Regions from separate parts of the Shinella sp. 838 genome, predicted to be linked through region 3. Evidence: riboswitches for the same ligand, from Rfam matches in the RefSeq annotation. Region 3 holds a riboswitch; each other region holds the start of a gene.
The links. Region 3 has a riboswitch for cobalamin ahead of bluB (5,6-dimethylbenzimidazole synthase). Riboswitches for the same ligand answer to the same signal wherever they lie in the genome.
Positions count from the first base shown of each region.

Region 1 (6,174 bases), on a different contig from region 3:
TCGGCCCATTCGCGGCACATAGAGGAGATGGCGATGAGGTGACCCGCGAGGTTGCCGCTGTCGACCGCCGAAACGTAGCGCGGTCCCAGCGTTTCCAGCGTGTTGGTGCGATACCAGTTGTAGAGGTGGCCGCGATATTTCGGCATGCCGTCGATGGTGGCGATCGTCTGTTCAAGGCGGCGGACCGTTTCCTCGAAGCTGATCCAGCCAAAATCGCGCGCGGAGATGACCGAGAGCAGATAGACGCCGATATTGGTCGGCGAGGTGCGCTCGGCGAGCACCGGTTGCGGCGTCTCCTGGAAATTGTCCGGCGGCAGGTAGTGCTGTTCGGCCGTGACGAACTCTTCGAAGTAGCGCCAGGTGCGACGGGCGATCTTGCGCAGCTCCGTTGCAACATAATCGGAAACGACGAGCTGGTCCTCGGTCTCGGCTGTCTGGCTGACATACCAGGCGATCATGGGCGACAGAGCCCAGACGAGAGCAAAGGGAATGCCGATGTAAGGAAGGCCCGTATCCGAAATCATGGCAAGCGCCACGGAAAGGGCGGCAAGCGCCGGAGCCTGCCACATCGACTTGTAATGGGCGAGAATACCGCCGCGCGCCGCGCTGTCGGCCTGCGCGGCCGTGCGCCATTCCAGCATCAGCTTGCGGCTGACCAGCGTGCGATAGAGCGAACGCACGATGGCATCGGCCATCAGCGCCGCCGAATGGGCGATGAAGACGATACGCAGCGCCACCTGTGCGTTGGCCGCCCGGATGTCGGAGATCACGCGATGCACGTGCGCGCGGGCGACAATGTCGTTGCGGCGCGGCATGACGCCTGAAATCAGCGAGAGCGTCGGGGCGACGAAAAGCAGGAAGATCAGCACGAGCTGCCAGATCAGCGCCTGGCGCGGCTCCATGTAGTACCAGCCCATCACGGAGGCGACGAGCCAGCCGATCGGGATGAGGCTGCGGCGCAGGTTGTCGTACATCTTCCAGCGACCGAGCATGGAAATGCCGCTCGACGGGCCGAAAATATACGGCAGCAGCTGCCAGTCGCCACGCGCCCAGCGATGCTGGCGCGATGTTTCGACGCCGTAGCGCGTCGGGAAATCCTCGACCAGCTCGACATCCGTCACCAGCGCGCAATGCGCCAAGGAGCCTTCGAGCAGGTCGTGGCTGAGCACCGAGTTTTCCTCGATGCGGCCCTTCACCGCCGCCTCGAAGGCGTCGACATGGTAGAGGCCCTTGCCGGTGAACGTGCCTTCGCCGGCGAAATCCTGGTAGACGTCGGACACCGTGAAGACATAGGGGTCGATGCCGCGGTCGGCGGAGAAGATGCGCTGGAAGGTCGAGGCTTCCTTGCCCGTCGTCAGGGACGGCGTGACGCGCGGCTGCAAAATGCTGTAGCCGGCGGTGACTTCGTTCTTTTCCGTGTCGATGACCGGACGGTTGATCGGGTGGTGCAGCTTGCCGACGAGCTTGGTCACCGCATCGCGCATCAGGCGCGTGTCGGAATCGAGCGTCATGACGTATTTCACGTCCGCCGGCACGATGTTGGCGCCCGGCAGGAAGGTCGTGTCGCCGTCACCCCGCAGAAGGAGGTTCAGCTCGTGCAGCTTGCCGCGCTTGCGCTCCCAGCCCATCCAGCACCCCTCGGACGGGTTGAACAGGCGGCGGCGGTGCAGGAGATAAAAGCGCGTGCGGCCGTCATAGGCATAGCGCGCCGAAAGCGTCGCGATCTCGCGCTTGGCATAATCGAGCACGTCGAGATCGGCGGGGGATTCCTCCGCCTGGCTGTCCGCCCAGTCGCTGAGCAGCGAGAAATAGATCTCGCCGCGCGGATTGGCGAGATAGTGGACTTCGAGATTGCGCACCAGTTCGTCGACATGGTCGCGCTTGGAGATCAGACACGGCACGACGACGAGCGTGCGCGCATCCTCGGGAATCCCGTCCTTGAACTCGTAGCCGACAAGGCGCGACGGCGTGACGAAGAAGGTGACAAGCGTGTTGAACAGGCCCGTCGCCCCTTCGGACGCCGGCAGCGCGAAAAGCACCAGCATGATCAGCCATGCGCCGTCGGGAATGTCGAGCTGATCGAGGAAATAATAGACCGCGATCATCGCCAGCAGCGTCAGGATGATATTGGGTCCGGCAATGGCGAACCAGTCGAGCTTGCGGCCGAAACGCACGATGCGCTGGACGATCGACGGCCGGTAGCCGATGCGCTTTTCGAGCAGCTTCCGCTTCTTGCCCACGAGGAAGGCGGCGACATTGGCCTCGTAGTCGAGGTCCTCGACATGCGCCGCGGCGTCTTCCGCGGTCATCGCCAGTGCCGTCTCGGTCACCTCAAGCTCGGTCTTGCCGGATCTGCGGGCGAAGCGCTCGATCGTGTTGCGATACTTGTTGCGCGAGCCGAAATCGAGGTCGCTGTAGTCGGACCCCTGGCGCAGCGCCTCGTCGAGGCGGCTGACGCTTTCGAACCAGACCGGCCACTCGGTATCGTCCACCGAGCGCAGGCTCTTGATGAGCGAACTCATCGTGACGTTGCCGGAGGAGAGGCGGTTGTTCTCCGCGACGATCAGTTCTTCGAGGTCGCTGCCGCGGCTCTCGATCTTGCGCTCCAGCCACTGGATCACCGCGCCGGAGGCCTGGAGGCCGTCGCGCAGGCGATAAAGCAGCTGGATGACGAACGTATTGTCCTCGATGAAGCTTTCCAGCGACTGGAGATGCGCGATGGACTTTTCCGGATCGTTGAGGCGGATCAGCTCATCGGCCACCTCGTTGGCCTTGAAACGCATCTTGCGCGAACGCTCGACGCGGCTGGAAATGCGGCGGAGGTTTTCAAGCAGCACGAAGCGGATGAAGGAGGGCAGCGCCCAGAGCTCGCCGATCTTCAGCGCGTCGATCTTCTGGAAGCCCTGAACAAAAGCCGTCAGCCCCTCATGCGAGACGCCGCTATGGGTGTGCGCGACATAGAGCCAGGCAAGCGCCAGCGTGCGCGGCATCACCTGCCCTTCGATCTCGATGGTCGGAAGCTGGCGATAGAAGCGGCGCGGAAAATCGCGTCGCACTTCCTGGATCGCCTCTTCGACGACGTAGTAGTTGTCGAGCAGCCATTCGGCCGCCGGCGTGATCTGCGCACCGGCTTCGACATCCTTGGCCGTGGCGCGATAGACGCGAAAGATTTCCTTCTCGTTTTCCTTGTGCCGGGCGCGGAATTCGAAAGGGTGGAAGCCGGGCAGCGCCGCGGTCTTGTCGCGCGCCAGCGCTTCACCGCAATCGGCGAGCTCCTCCAGCGACAGATAGGTGGCGCGGATCGAATCGTTATAATCGATCTGCTTGGCGTCGGCGTCGCGCGAAGGGGCTTGCGGCGTATTGTGAAGGGGCATGTTTCTGATTCTGGATCCGGCCATATGGAACCATCCGGCGACGGCCTTTGCGCCGAACGGTTTTTTGCGGGCAGGTTTCATCTCGGTGCCGCGATCAGCCATGTGACCAAACAGCGCCCGGACGGCGCGATTGGAATGGACATGGCTCAAGCGACACGCTGGTTGGCATCCTGGCCGCGTGGTGCATGAAAACGGCATTTTTTAGCCGTAAGGACAGAGACTTGCAACATGTCAACATGACCGGATGGCGCAGCATCGACCCTCATCTGCGGTTTTGGTGAATCGTGCGCCCTCGCAGGAGGCGAGCGGACACAAGGAGCAGGGGAATGGCAAATGGATGCGGCAGGAAAAAGTTCCCGCCCGCCCATCTGGCTGCCCGCCAAGCTGTGTCCAAACCGCCGAACGGAGCCTTGCACCATTGACTCGGTGCCGGCGCCAAGCCAGTTTGACGCCGTCAGGGTCTTCCGAGTCGATTGGCTCGGAGGCTAAGAGGGAAGCCGGTGCGATGCTCCGAAAGGAGCACCAAGACCGGCGCTGCCCCCGCAACTGTGAACGGCGAGCTGCTGTCGCTCCATGCCACTGGTGGATTTCACCGGGAAGGCGAGACAGACGCGATGACCCGCAAGCCAGGAGACCTGCCCTGACAGTCGTAACGTCCATGGGCGGGGTGTCCCAGTGGTGCGCTTGCTTGTCGCCTCCGGGCGAAGTTCCAGCAGCGTGCGTCCGGTCATCCCCCAATTTTCCGATTGGGGAAGAAATGCTTGCCATCACCGACAATGGTTTCGCCGGGAAACCGGAATCCATCTTCATCTCCTGGCTGCTCTGGCAGCCACACGGCGCCGACCTTGCCGTCGAGGCGCTGAAGGAGGTCCAGAAACTCTCGCGCTATGAAAAGGTCGATCCCGACATCGCCAGACTGAAGGCGCTGTTCGCCTCCCTGGCCGGGTCGAATCGACCGATGCACTGACTGCTAAGGCATAAAGACATATTGACATAAAGATATCTTTATGTGATTTCCGGTGCAGGATTATTGCACCGGAGGGCTTTGCCGTGGCCGAATCGCACCTGGACACCCTGTTCGGACCTGAACTGCCGCCACGCGATGGGCGCGAGATTCTCGCTGCCCTTCAGGCCGCCGCACGCGAGCGCATCCTGGTGCTCGACGGCGCCATGGGCACGGAAATCCAGACGCTGAAGCTGGTGGAAGAGGATTTCCGCGGCGATCGCTTCGGCGATTGCGCATGTCACCAGCAGGGCAACAATGACCTCCTGACACTAACCCAGCCCGGCGCGATCGAGGACATCCACTATCGCTACGCGCTGGCCGGTGCGGATATTCTCGAAACCAACACCTTCTCCTCCACGACCATCGCCCAGGCCGATTACGGCATGGAGGACATGGTCTATGAACTGAACCGTGACGGCGCCCGCCTTGCCCGCCGCGCCGGCCTCAGGGCCACCGAAAAGGACGGCCGCCGCCGCTTCGTCGCCGGCGCACTCGGCCCGACGAACCGCACGGCCTCCATCTCGCCTGACGTCAACAATCCCGGCTACCGCGCCGTCACCTTCGACGACCTCAAGCGCGCCTATGCGGACCAGCTGCGCGGCCTCATCGACGGCGGCGCCGACATCATCCTGATCGAGACGATCTTCGACACGCTGAATGCCAAGGCGGCGATCTTCGCCACCCGCGAAGTCTTCGAGGAAAAGGGCATCGAGCTGCCCGTCATGATCTCGGGCACGATCACCGACCTCTCGGGCCGCACGCTGTCCGGTCAGACACCGGAAGCCTTCTGGAACTCGGTACGCCACGCCGATCCCTTCTCCATCGGCCTCAACTGCGCACTCGGTGCCAACGCCATGCGCGCCCATCTCGCGGAGATCTCCTCCGTCGCGCAAACCTTCGTCTGCGCCTATCCCAATGCCGGCCTGCCGAACGCCTTCGGCAAATATGACGAGACGCCGGAGGAAATGGCCGCCCAGATCGAGGGCTTCATGCGCGATGGCCTCGTCAACATCGTCGGCGGCTGCTGCGGCTCGACGCCGGACCATATCCGCGCCATTGCGGCGGCCGCCGCACGCCACGCACCGCGCGCAATCCCCGACATACCGCGCCACATGCGCCTCTCGGGCCTCGAGCCCTTCACGCTGACCGAGGCTATCCCCTTCGTGAATGTCGGCGAGCGCACCAACGTCACGGGCTCGGCGAAATTCCGCAAGCTGATCACCGCGGGCGACTATGCCGCGGCGCTCGATGTCGCGCGCGACCAGGTGGCGAACGGCGCGCAGGTCATCGACATCAACATGGACGAGGGCCTGATCGATTCCGCCAAGGCCATGACGGAATATGTGAACCTCATCGCCGCAGAACCTGACATCGCCCGTGTTCCGCTGATGATCGACAGTTCGAAATGGGAGGTGATCGAGGCAGGCCTGAAATGCGTGCAGGGCAAGCCGCTGGTCAATTCCATCTCGCTGAAGGAGGGCGAAGAGGCCTTCCTTCACCATGCCAAGCTCGTGCGCGCCTATGGCGCCGCCGTCGTCGTCATGGCCTTTGACGAGAAGGGTCAGGCCGACACGAAGGCACGCAAGGTGGAAATCTGCACACGCGCCTACAAGCTGCTCACCGACGTTGCAGGCCTTGCACCCGAGGATATCGTCTTCGACCCGAACATCTTCGCCGTCGCGACGGGCATCGAGGAGCACGACAATTACGGCGTCGACTTCATCGAGGCGACGGCAGAGATCACAGCAACACTGCCGCATGCCCACATTTCCGGCGGCGTCTCCAACCTCTCCT
Region 1 is NZ_JARSBQ010000014.1:161,820-167,993, reverse strand. It holds gene P9A16_RS29725 (GH36-type glycosyl hydrolase domain-containing protein) at 1-3,374, opposite strand, end outside; cobalamin riboswitch at 3,815-4,031, shown strand; gene P9A16_RS29720 (hypothetical protein) at 4,132-4,341, shown strand; gene metH (methionine synthase) at 4,425-6,174, shown strand, end outside.
Region 1: linked by a shared signal. The riboswitch ahead of P9A16_RS29720 (hypothetical protein) and the one ahead of bluB (5,6-dimethylbenzimidazole synthase) in region 3 are both predicted to bind cobalamin.

Region 2 (6,174 bases), 140 kb from region 3:
CCGAGGCGGACGCCAAGGCGAAGGTCGACGAGGCTGCTGCGGCCGAGAAGGCGAAGGCGGAAGAACAGGCAGTAGCGGAAAAGGCCAAGGCTGAAGAAGCGGCCCGCAAGACCGCCGAGGCTGAAAAAGCAAAGGCCGACGCCGAGGCGGCCCGCTTGAAGGCTGAGGAGGATGCGCGCAAAACGGCGGAGGCGGAAAAGGCGAAGGCGGACGCGGAAGCCGCGCGCCTGAAGGCGGAAGCGGACGTGAAGAAGGCCGAAGAGGCTGCGGCGGCGCGCAAGCTTGCCGAAGAGAAGGCTGCGGCCGACGAGAAGGCGCGCGTGGAAGCCGCAGCGGCGGAGAAGGCCCGGGCCGAAGAGGCTGCGCGCCTGAAGGCGGAAGCGGATGCGAAGAGGGCCGAAGAGGCCGCAGCAGTGCGCAAGCTTGCCGAGGAAAAGGCTGCGGCCGACGAGAAGGCGCGCGTGGAAGCCGCAGCGGCGGAGAAGGCCCGGGCCGAAGAGGCCGCACGCCTGAAGGCGGAGACGGAAGAGAAGGAAGCGGCTGCCCGCAAACGCGCCGAAGAGCAGGCTGCCGAGGCCAACCGGCTGAAAGCGGAGGCCGCGGCTGCCGCCGACAAGGCCAAGGCGGAGGAAGCGGCCCGGCTGAAGGCGGAAGCCGAACGACGAAAGGCCGAAGAGACGGCCGCTGCGGAAAAGGCGCGTGCGGAAGAGGAAGCCGCGGCCCGGCGCGAAGCCGAAGCCAAGCGCGTCGAAGCGGAGAAGGCGGCTGCGGCCGAGAAGGCGCGGATCGAGGAAGAGGCCGCCGCTGCACGCAAGCTTGCCGAAGAAAAGGCGGCCGAGGTGGAGCGGCTGAAGGCGGAAGCCGCGAAGGCGGCTGCCGATGCCGAGGCGAAGGCTGCCGAGGCGGCCCGCCTTGCAGAAGAGGCTGAAAAGCGCGCCGAGGAGGCGGCCGCCGCCGAGCGTGCCGCGCAGGAGAACGACACGGCGACTGCCGCCCGTGAAAACGAAGCGCAGGGCGCCGACAGGAAGGACCGCGGCCTTGCCGTCGAGCAGGCCGACGATGCGGCCAAGCGCGAGGAAGAGACTTTCCAGAAGGCCGTGCTCGACGGCTCGGAAAAGGCTTTCCGCGCCTATCTCGACGAATATCCGGACGGCCGCTTCGTCGCCGATGCGCGCGAGCGCCTGTCGGCGCTGTCAAACACCGCCCGGCAGGAAGCAAAGCCCAGGACGGACAGCGAAACGGCGATTGTCGAGACTGAGCGCAAGGCCGAGCAGCCGATCGTCGACCGGCGCGAGGCCTATATGGAGCGCTCGACCCGCGCCCAGGCGCAGCGCTGGCTCAGCATGCTCGGCTTCAACACCTACGGCGTCGATGGCGTCTTCGGTTCGCGCACCCGTTCGGCGATCGCCGCCTGGCAGGGCTCGTCGGGCTACCGCGCCGATGGTTATCTTTCCCGCCAGCAGTACCGTGCCCTTCGGCAGGCTGCGCAATATGCCGAGGCCCGGCAGAATCGCCAGCGCCGCTACCAGCAGGACTATGACGTGCTGGAAGGCCCCGTCGACGGCTACTACGAGCGCTACTACCGCGACGACGGCTACTACAACGATGGCGGCGGTCTGGTGATCATCCCCGGCTATTGAGAATACGACGGCCGGGCGGCGGTTTCAGCACAGGTGATGACGCTGCCGGTCGATTGACTTCCCGGGGGTGGAAGCATAATCATCCAGACTATTGGATGGTTCCCGGATCCGGAAACGGATCGGGGAGTAAATGGGAATGTGACGCGGCGGACCCAACCAGGGCGCTGCAATCACGGCCGACCCCGCGACTGTAGAGTGGCGAGGGACGCCCATCCGGATGGGAGGATCTGCGGGGAGCGGGGCAATGGTGCCTTGGTTTCGCGCTGTGAGAACCAGACGGAAAAGCCACTGGGTGGCATCGCGATCAGCAGGGGTTGGACGCCTCTTCTTCTACGAATCGTCCGCCTTTTCGCGATGCCTTAGCCTGGGAAGGCGAGGGGGCCCCGCAGGCGTTTTCAACGCCCGACGCTGCGAGCCAGGAGACCTGCCAGCCAATGTGAAGGACATTTCGTCCGACCTGGGGAGGTTTCCCCGCTGCCTGCACGGAGGTTGTCATGGCTGTTTCGACTACGTCTTCTGTTACCCTTTCCGCAAACGACCGTCTCGTCGCCGGTGTTTGCGCTCTTTTGCTCGGCGCCTTCCTGGTGTTCGGTGCAGGCCTTGCGAATTCCGCCGTGCTGCACGACACGGCACACGATACGCGTCACTCCTACGGCTTTCCCTGCCACTAAGGAGTTTTCGACATGATCGTTCGTTATCTCCTGGCCGCCCTGGTGGCCGGGCTGTTCTCCGGCGTGCTGATGACAGCCGCCCAGGAGGCTCGAGTCGTGCCGCTCATCCTGCATGCCGAGGAGTTCGAGGGCGGCGACGAAGCCGCACCCGCAACCGAGGGCACGACGCCGGCCACGGGCACGGAAGGCGCTGCACAGACGCAGGAGCATTCCTCGCTCGGCGCGGTCATCCTCGACATGGCCTCCGCGCTCTCGCCGGTCTCCGTCGCCTATGCCCATGAGGGCGAGGATCACGAGGAAGGCGGCATCATGTTCGGCATGAGCCGGTTCTCCGGCACGCTTTTGGCAAACCTCGTCACGGGCGCCGGTTTCGGCCTGTTGCTTGCCGGTTTCAGCCTCGTGTCCGGCCATCCGATCACGGTGGCGAACGGCGCGCTCTGGGGCGCGGCCGGCTGGCTTGCCGTGCACATGCTGCCGGCCATCGGCGTGCCGCCGGAGCTTCCGGGCTTCCCTGCCGCCGATCTCGGCGACCGCCAGGTGTGGTGGATCGCAACCGTCATCCTGTCGGCGGCCGGCCTCTACCTGCTGTTCCTCAAGCCGAACATCGTCGCCAAGGTCATCGGCATTGCGCTGATCGCGGCGCCGCAGGTCTATGGCGCCCCGCAGCCCAGCGACATTTCCAGCAACGTTCCGGCCGTGCTCGGTGCGGAGTTCGCCGTCGCTGCCCTTGCCACGACCCTTTTCTTCTGGATCGTGCTCGGCCTCTCGCTCGGCTTTGCCAACGAGAAGATCGCCAAGGCAGCCTGATATGACAGTGACATCGCCCGGAGCCGTCCTGGTTCTGGGCGGCGCGCGTTCCGGAAAATCCGCTTTTGCCGAGAGGCTGGTCGCCGAGACCGGCCTCTCGCGTCATTACATCGCCACGGGCCGCGCCTTCGACGACGAGATGCGCGAGCGCATCGCAAGGCACCGGGAGGACCGCGGCGACGGCTGGCACACCCATGAGGAGCCGTTGGCGCTCGCCGCGCGCATCGCTGACGTCGCCCGGGCCGACAGGGCCGTGCTCGTCGACTGCCTGACGCTGTGGGTGACGAACCTGATGCTGGAGGAGCGCGACATCGCCGCCGAATGTTCGGGTCTCCTGGAGGCTCTTCGAAAGGCGCCGGGGCGGATCGTGCTCGTCTCCAACGAGGTCGGCCTCGGCATCGTGCCTGAAAACCGCATGGCGCGCGAATTCCGCGACCATGCCGGGCGGCTGCACCAGAAGGTCGCCGCCCTCGTGCCCGAAGTCTATTTTATCGCGGCCGGACTGCCGCTGAAAATGAAGGGTTGAGCCATGCTGCAACAGAAGATCCCCGCCACCGTCATCACCGGCTTCCTCGGCGCGGGCAAGACGACGCTGATCCGCAACCTCCTGCAGAATGCCGGAGGAAAACGCATCGCGCTCATCATCAACGAGTTCGGCGATCTCGGGGTCGACGGCGACGTGCTGAAGGGCTGCGGCGCGGAAGCCTGCACCGAGGACGATATCATCGAGCTGACCAACGGCTGTATCTGCTGCACCGTCGCCGACGATTTCATCCCCACCATGACGAAGCTGCTGGAGCGGGAAAACCGTCCGGACCACATCGTCATCGAGACCTCGGGCCTCGCCCTGCCGCAGCCGCTGGTCGCCGCCTTCAACTGGCCGGAAATCAAGACGCAGGTGACGGTGGACGGCGTGGTGACGGTCGTCGACAGCGCCGCCGTTGCCGCAGGCCGCTTTGCCGACGACCACGACAAGGTGGATGCACTGCGCGTTACGGACGAGAACCTCGACCACGAAAGCCCGCTCGAGGAACTGTTCGAGGACCAGCTTACGGCAGCGGACCTCATCGTGCTCAACAAGACCGACCTCATCGATGCCGAAGGCCTCAAGGCGGTGCGCGATGAGGTCGCCTCTCGCACGGAACGCAAACCCTCGATGATCGAGGCGAAGAATGGCGAGGTCGCCGCCGCCGTACTGCTGGGCCTCGGCGTCGGCACGGAGGACGACATCGCCAACCGCAAGTCGCACCACGAGATGGAGCACGAGAACGGCGAGGAGCACGACCACGACGAGTTCGACAGTTTTGTCGTCGAGCTGCCCGCCATCGTGGATCCGGCCGCCTTCATCGAGCGTCTCAAGGGCGCCATCGCCACGCATGACGTCTTGCGCGTCAAGGGTTTTGCCGATGTGCCCGGCAAGCCGCTGCGCCTGCTCATCCAGGCCGTCGGCAGCCGTATCGACCATTATTTCGAGCGTGCCTGGGCCCCGGGCGAGGCTCGCGGTACCCGCCTCGTCGTCATCGGCCTGCATGACATGGATGAAGCCGCCGTGCGTGCGGCCATCGCTGCGGCGGTGTGAATTCCGGCATGAGCATGCAGCAGTCCCTCCCTTCGGCGTTTCAGGTGCGGCTCGGCCTTTTTGGGCGTGCCGCGTCGATGGATCCTCGGGCCAAGCCCGGGGATGACGGAGGGGAGGAGAGGCTGCAAAGCCCATCGATCGGCGCGGCGGGGGCGATCGTTGCCCACCGTCCCTGCCGTCCATCGTCATCTTCGGGCTTGACCCAAGGGACCACCGGCTCGATGCGCCGGCAGAAGGGAGGCGCGGCATGCATCTCCTTCTAGCCCAGAAAGGCACCATCGCAGATGGCCGGGAGGCGATCGACCTCGGCCAGACGCCGGGCGATATCCTCTTCCTTTCGGCCGCCGACACGGAGCTTGCCTCCATCGCCGCCGCCCACCGGGCGCGCGCGACGCAAACGCGGCTGCGGCTCGCCAGTCTCGCCACGCTCTCCCATCCGATGTCGGTGGATACCTATGTCGAGCGCACGGCGCGCCACGCCAAACTCATCGTCATCCGTGCCCTCGGCGGCGCCAGCTACTTCCGCTATGTGCTGGAAGCGCTGCTTGCAACCGCTGTCGCCAATGGCATCCGGCTCGTGGCGCTGCCCGGCGATGACCGGCCGGACGAGGGTCTCGTGCCCTTCAATCGCATAGACGATGCCGACCGCCAGAGCCTCTGGGCCTATCTCAACGAGGGCGGCGCGGACAACGCGGACCGTTTCCTCGCCTATGCCGACGCGCTGGTGTTGGGCGGCAGCAAGCCGGAACCCGCAACGCCGCTGGAAAAGGCCGGCATCTGGTGGCCGGGGCGGGGTGTGGTCGATATCGAGACCTGGCTGGGGCTGGCGGGTGCCGCTTGCCCCGCTTTAGAGGAAAACGCTCCCCCGACCGCTGCCATCTGCTTCTACCGCGCCTATGTCCAGAGTGGCGAGACGCGCCCGGTCGAAATGCTGATCGAAGCCTTGGCGGCCGAAGGTGTTCGGGCCCTGCCGCTCTTCGTCTCCAGTCTCAAGGAGCCCGTCTCCATCGAGACGGTCCGCGCCGCCTTCGCGGATGTCCAGCCCGGGGTGGCGCTGAACGCCACCAGCTTCGCCGTGTCCGCGCCCGGTGCCGGCCGCAAGCCGACGGTGCTCGACGAGACCGGCGCGCCGGTCCTGCAGGTCGTCTTCTCCGGCTCTTCGCGCGAGGCCTGGGAGGCATCGGGGCAGGGGCTGACGGCGCGCGATCTCGGCATGAACGTCTCGCTGCCGGAGGTCGATGGCCGCGTACTCGCCCGTGCCGTCTCCTTCAAGGCGGCCGCACGCTATGACGAGCGCGTCGAGACGAACATTGTCAGCCTCGATCCGGTCGAGGACCGCATCCGCTTTTCCGCCCGGCTGGCCGCCGGCTGGGCGCGGTTGCGGCGGGCAGCGCCGGCGGAACGCCGCATTGCCCTCGTCATGGCGAACTATCCGAACCGCGACGGGCGCCTCGGCAACGGCGTCGGCCTCGACACG
Region 2 is NZ_JARSBQ010000001.1:1,252,677-1,258,850, forward strand. It holds gene P9A16_RS05920 (peptidoglycan-binding domain-containing protein) at 1-1,640, shown strand, start outside; cobalamin riboswitch at 1,720-2,086, shown strand; gene P9A16_RS05925 (CbtB domain-containing protein) at 2,135-2,311, shown strand; gene P9A16_RS05930 (CbtA family protein) at 2,324-3,118, shown strand; gene cobU (bifunctional adenosylcobinamide kinase/adenosylcobinamide-phosphate guanylyltransferase) at 3,120-3,644, shown strand; gene cobW (cobalamin biosynthesis protein CobW) at 3,648-4,697, shown strand; gene cobN (cobaltochelatase subunit CobN) at 4,945-6,174, shown strand, end outside.
Region 2: linked by a shared signal. The riboswitch ahead of P9A16_RS05925 (CbtB domain-containing protein) and the one ahead of bluB (5,6-dimethylbenzimidazole synthase) in region 3 are both predicted to bind cobalamin.

Region 3 (6,174 bases):
TTCGCTACGCCGGCGGTTTTCGGCTTCTACGGCCTTGCAACCGGCAGCCTCGTCATTCTCGGCGTTGCCTTCCTTGCCATCCTGCTGCTCCTCGTCTGGGGTGTCGTCACCACCTGGCGCGACCAGCGCAATCTTGTGCTGATGCAGTCTATCTGCCGGAAGCTCTCGGCGGAGGAGGAGACGCGGCAGGATGGAGCGTCAGGTTTTCCGGGTCCGGCTGGCGGAAGTTAAGCTTTCGCTCACCAGCTCATTTAAGCGAATTTTGCCGTCTGTCATTTAGCCTTCGTCCCATAAGCCGGAAAAACCGGCAGGGGACAGGCAGGGAAACGATGACAGGCAAGGCGCAGGTGGGCCGCGCAAAGCGGCGACGCGGGGTTGGTCTGGCGATCCGGATGGCGGCGGTGATGATCGTCGTCCTGTTCGGCGCCGCGAACTATCTCGTGCTGGACTATGCCATCGAGCGGGCCGACAGTTTTGCCGCCGAGACCGAGCGCACGCTGGTGCGCAACGAATTCGGCCATCAGATCGACCAGGTGGTGCAGTACCAGAGCCAGTTGTCCTTCTGGGACAAGACCTTCAACGAACTGAAGGACGGCATGCCGGGTGATGCCTTCGTCAAGGATCAGCTGCGCGACTGGATGTGGGCCGACTTCGGCTTTTCCTGGATGATCTTCACCACGCCGGACGGGGAAAAGGTGCTCGGCGTGCATCGCGGCGAGACGGTTTCCGAAAGCAAGGCGCGCGAGAAGCTGCATTGGGTGAGCGACCTGACGCTCAAGGCCGAGCGCGCCTACCGCGAGGCGCTGTCGCCCGACCGTGGCGGATGGCAGGTCCAGGGCGCCAAGGAGGACCCCGACCTGCTGACGCCGGCGCTGCCGGAAATCCACGTCTCCGGCATGCGCCTCATCGACCGTGTCATGAGCATCGTCGTCGTGCAGGCAGTTATCCCGAAGTCGCTCTACATTCCCGCAAGCCGGATGCAGCCGACGCTGCTGATCACCGTCAAGCCGGTTTCGCAGAAGATGCTGGCCAATACCGAGCGGCGGCTCGGTTTGCGCGACCTCGGCTTCACGCCCATCGTGACGCAGGAGCCGGGGCTGGTGATGACGCCGGTCGGTGCCGATACCTACAATCCGATGGTCGCCTCCTGGCGGCCGAACATGCCCGGCCTGTTCGTCTGGAAATCGGCACTGCCGCAGATCGCGATGTTCGTGCTGGTCTTTGCCGGCGTCATGCTGTTTGTCACGCTGCGCTTCTCTGCACTGGTCAAGGCACTGCAGCGCAGCGAGGCGCAGAACGCTTTCCTTGCCCAGCACGATCCGCTGACGGGGCTGAAGAACCGCAGCGGTTTCGACGAAGAGGTGCGCCATGCCATCCGCAAGGGCGAGAGCCAGCCCTTCTCGATCGTCGCTCTCGACCTCGACCGGTTCAAGGCCGTCAACGACCGGTACGGCCATGCAGCTGGCGATGCGGTGCTGCAGGCTGTCGCACGCCGCTTTTCCGAGCGTATCGGCCCGCTCGGCACGGTCGCCCGCCTCGGCGGCGATGAGTTTTCCGTGCTCCTTGGCGGTGTCTCCAGCCGCGAGATGCTCCTCGAGCTTGCTGAGGGCCTTGTCCGGGATGCGCAAATACCGATCGCCCATGACGGGCAGCTTCTGGTCATCGGCGGCAGCGCGGGCATTGCCCAGTTCCCGGACCATGGCGGTAGCCTGCACGACGTGATGGTGATGGCGGATGCGGCGCTCTATGCGGCCAAGAATGCCGGTCGCAACCGAGCCGTTCATGTCGGCGACATGGCTGGCGACGCGATTGCCGAAGCCGGTGCGGTACGCGCGGCCTGACCAGTCGCCCTGCGCACTGAAGCGCCTACCGCCTTGTTTCCATGGGGTTTCCGCCAGGATGCACCGCAGCAGGCGCCGGCCCTGTCTGAAGATAGTCGTGTCCGGTCGGTCTCTGTCTCCGGAAATGGCTTGAGAAACAGCCCGATAGGGGATTTGCTTGCGGAAATGAATCATGTGTCGATCGGCTTCTCGTTGTTCGCGAGCCAGCATCGGCCGGTCTGCAAGGGAGGCATGGCATGAGTGAAGGTGCGCGGCTCGACGGCAAGATCGCCGTCGTCACGGGAGGAACGCAGGGGCTGGGGGCGACGATCGCCCGGCTCTTTGCCGAGCGGGGTGCGGCGGGTCTCGTCATCTGCGGTCGCAATGCCGCCAAGGGCGAGGCGAAGGCCAAGGAGATTTCCGGCGCGACGGGTGTTGCGACACTCTATGTGAAGGCCGATCTCGCTGTGGTCGAGGATGCGCGCGCGGTCATTGCCGCCTGCGACGCGGCCTTCGGCCGTGTGGACGCGCTGGTCAACGCCGCCGCCATCACCGACCGCGGCACGATCCTCGATACGAGCCCGGAGCTGTTCGACCGCATGTTCGCGGTCAACGTACGCGCGCCGTTCTTCCTCATGCAGGAGGCGATCACGGTGATGCGGCGCGAGAAGACCGAGGGCACCATCGTCAATATCGGTTCGATGTCGGCCAAGGCCGGCCAGCCCTTCATCGCCGCCTATTGTGCCTCCAAGGGCGCGCTCGAGACGCTGACCAAGAACACGGCCTATGCCGTTCTGCGCAACCGCATCCGTGTCAACGGCCTCAACATCGGCTGGATGGCCTCGGAGGGAGAGGATCGCATCCAGCGCGAATTCCATGGCGCGGCCGACGACTGGCTGGCGAAAGCGGCGGCAAGCCAGCCCTTCGGGCGGCTCGTCGATCCGGCCGAGGTGGCGCGGGCCTGCGCCTATCTCTCCTCGCCGGAATCCGGCCTGATGACGGGCTCGGTGATCTGCTTCGACCAGTCTATCTGGGGTGCCTATGACGGCTCGCCCCATCCGGATGCGCCGCTCTGAGGCGCAGGCACGGCGGTGCATGGCGCAGGCGGGCTTGATCGTGCCCGCAAGCCATGCGCATATCCTTCGCGTCAGGTGCCCGCTCCGGCGGGAGAATCGGGAATCCGGTGCGGGTGATAAACCCAGGTCCGGAACGTGCCCAACGCTGTGACGGGGATGGTTTGCACCGTAAAAGCTTGAATCGATTCAGGCTTTTGCCACTGGTTGTTCAACCGGGAAGGCAGGTGCCTGCCGCGTGACCCGAAGTCAGAAGACCGGCCTGGCACGATAGACCGAACCGCGCGGACGGCGGCAGGTTGTGACGCATTGTTGGGGAGATGACGATGCGAAGCGAACCCTTGGACCCTCTGGTCCGGGCGGGCGCCTTTTCCCGCGAGGAAAAGCAAGCCGTCTACCGTGCCATCGAAACGCGCCGCGACGTGCGCGACCAGTTCCTGACCGATCCCCTGCCGGACGACCTCGTCGGCCGCCTGCTGCAGGCCGCCCACAATGCCCCGTCCGTCGGTTTCATGCAGCCGTGGAACTTCCTGTTGGTGCGCAGCGCGGCGACCCGTCAGGCGGTGCATGCGGCCTTCCTGAAAGCCAATGCCGAGGCGGCGGCGATGTTCGAAGGAGAGCGTCAGGCGCAGTATCGTGCGCTGAAGCTGGAGGGTATCCTGAAGGCGCCGCTGTCGATCTGCGTGACCTGCGATCCGACCCGCGGCGGCAGCGTGGTTCTCGGTCGCACGCACAACCCGCGAATGGACGTCTATTCCACGGTCTGCGCCGTGCAGAATCTGTGGCTCGCGGCGCGGGCGGAAGGCGTTGGCGTCGGCTGGGTCAGCATCTTCCACGACAGCGATATCCGTTCGATCCTCGGCATACCCGGTCATGTCGAGATCGTCGCCTGGCTGTGCGTCGGCTTCGTCGACCGGCTCTACGGCGAGCCGGAGCTGGCGGTGAAGGGCTGGCGGCAACGCCTGCCGCTGGAAGACCTGGTGTTCGAGGAACGCTGGCCGGAGGAAGGCGTCAGTTGACGCCGGCATCCACCGGGCGGCCGAGGTCGATGGCGGATTCGTTGGCCGGCAGGAAGACCGGGCCGACCGTGCGCACCTTGCTGCTGGCCGGGTCGTAGTCGCGCTCCTCGACCTTCGCCGGCACCTTGACCGGGGTCTCTTCCTTCTTCGGCAGGGTGCGAATGGTGGTGATCGAGCCGCTGTCGGAATCGTCGGCGGTGCCGGCGCGCGCGGTCTCGGCGTCGTCGCCCTTCAGCGCCTTCTCGCGCTTGATCATCTCCTGATAGTAGGCCGAGAGGTTGCAGCCGCAGGCGCCGGGCTTGGAAAGGTCGCGCGTGCGGTAGGAGAAGGCGTTCGGCATTTCGTAATAGGGGCGGCCCGTGACCGTGGAGGTCATCTGCTCGGTTTCCTGGCCGCTGGTCATCGACTGGTAGAACAGTTCGGTCTCGGTTTCCGGGCACATCATGGCGCAGACCTTCTGGTCGCGCCGGAAGTCGAGCGGCGTCGCGCCCGACGAGATCGGGAAGAATCCGCCGTCGCAGGTGCGCACGCAGACGGTGCGCAGGTTGCCATGGCCGTTGCTGCCGCCGAGCGAGCGCAGTTGCAGGCGCTCGCTGCCGTCGGGCGCGGTGCCGAGGGGCAGGGTGCGCTTTTCATCGAGCGTGCGCAGCGTCTCGGTCGCCGCGATCGGCATGACCTTCGCCTCGTCGCCGCAGCCGTTGCTCGCCAGGAGGGCGGTGAGACGGCTGCGCTTGCCCTGCGACGAGGTGCCGCCGGCAAATTCGCGGCGCTTCTTGTCGAGGATTTCAAGGTTGCGCTCCATCTTGCCGATGACGCTTGAGAGCGTGTCGCAAGCTTCGGCATTCGCCCCGCCGACCACGATGATGCTGCCGCCCGAGCAGCCAAGGCGGCGCTGGTCACTCCTGGCCTTGCGCAGCTGAATGTTCTGGCGGGCGATCGCGCCGGCATATTTGCGTGCGCTCGTCGTATCGACCACCACCTTGGGCAGGTTGGCCAGCTCCGCCTGGAGGCGCTCGCACACGTTCGCCGCCGCCGTGCCGCCCGACAGGAGCAGCGGCAGGCCGGTTGCAATGGCAAGGAGGAGGCGAAGGCGCCCGGTCACATCATCGATCCCGTGAATTGGTTGGGCCGCGTTCCGGCCGCATATGCAGTTCCTATCATAGGCCCTGGCGGGGGAAGCGCAACGTGCTCCCGGATTTGTGATTAATGTCGGTCACAAAATATGAGTTGCGTATTCACCTTTTTGCCCGTGGCGCGCAATTGATCTCCCATGGGCCTTGGTGTAGCACTCTCGACAAACTCAACAGCCGGTCTGCGCCCGGATGGCGCAACCGCCTATGGCGGAACCCCGGCCCTTGCAGGCAGGTATTCATGCGGATTTCCTCCATCTTGCTCAGCCCCTGGTACGCGCTTCAGCTCGCATCCGGCGCAAAATCCTTCGCTGACAACCCCATCATCGGCAGCAAGTGGCTGAACCGGAAGGGCTTGCACGAGAAGCGCGTTTCGCTTGCCATGCGCATGGCGGCCTGGCGCCGCAAGAAGCTGGAAAACCTCGTCGCCCCGGATCACCGCCGGCAATATGCCGAGAACGGTTTCGTGAAGATCGAGAACTTCCTGTCGCCCGACGTGTTTGCCGCGGTCACCCGCGAGATCGCCGAGCGGGATTTCGAGCGCTACGACATGCTGCAGGGCGAAACCGTCACGCGCCGCGCGATCATCGACGACAGCGACCTCGAAAGCCTGCCGGGCTTCAAGGCGGCGCGCAACGACCCGCGCGTCAGCAATCTCCTGCGCTACGTCTCGTCCCATGCCGGCCAGCCGCTGCTCGTCGTGCAGGTGGTGATGGCGCTGCCGTCCGTCATCACGCAGGGTTCGACCGACCCGCAGACCGCGCTGCACAGCGACACGTTCCAGCCGACGGCCAAGGCGTGGCTGTTCCTGCGCGATGTCGGCGAGGAGGACGGCCCGTTCGCCTATGTGCCCGGCTCGCACGAGATGACGCCGCAGCGCCTCGCCTGGGAGCGCGACATCAGCGAGAATGCCGATGCGATCGAGAACAAGTATTCCGCCCGCGGCTCGCTGCGCATCATGCCGGACGAGCTGACGGCGCTGGGCTATGGCCAGCCGGTCAAGATGACGGTGAAGGCGAACACGCTTGTCGTCGCCGACACGCACGGCTTCCATGCCCGCAGCCCGAGCTACAAGACGACGACGCGCATCGAGATCTACGGCTCGCTGCGCCGCAATCCCTTCCTGCCGTTT
Region 3 is NZ_JARSBQ010000001.1:1,392,946-1,399,119, forward strand. It holds gene P9A16_RS06590 (ammonium transporter) at 1-231, shown strand, start outside; gene P9A16_RS06595 (sensor domain-containing diguanylate cyclase) at 330-1,841, shown strand; gene P9A16_RS06600 (SDR family oxidoreductase) at 2,078-2,896, shown strand; cobalamin riboswitch at 2,953-3,173, shown strand; gene bluB (5,6-dimethylbenzimidazole synthase) at 3,220-3,912, shown strand; gene P9A16_RS06610 (DUF2865 domain-containing protein) at 3,905-5,014, opposite strand; gene P9A16_RS06615 (phytanoyl-CoA dioxygenase family protein) at 5,284-6,174, shown strand, end outside.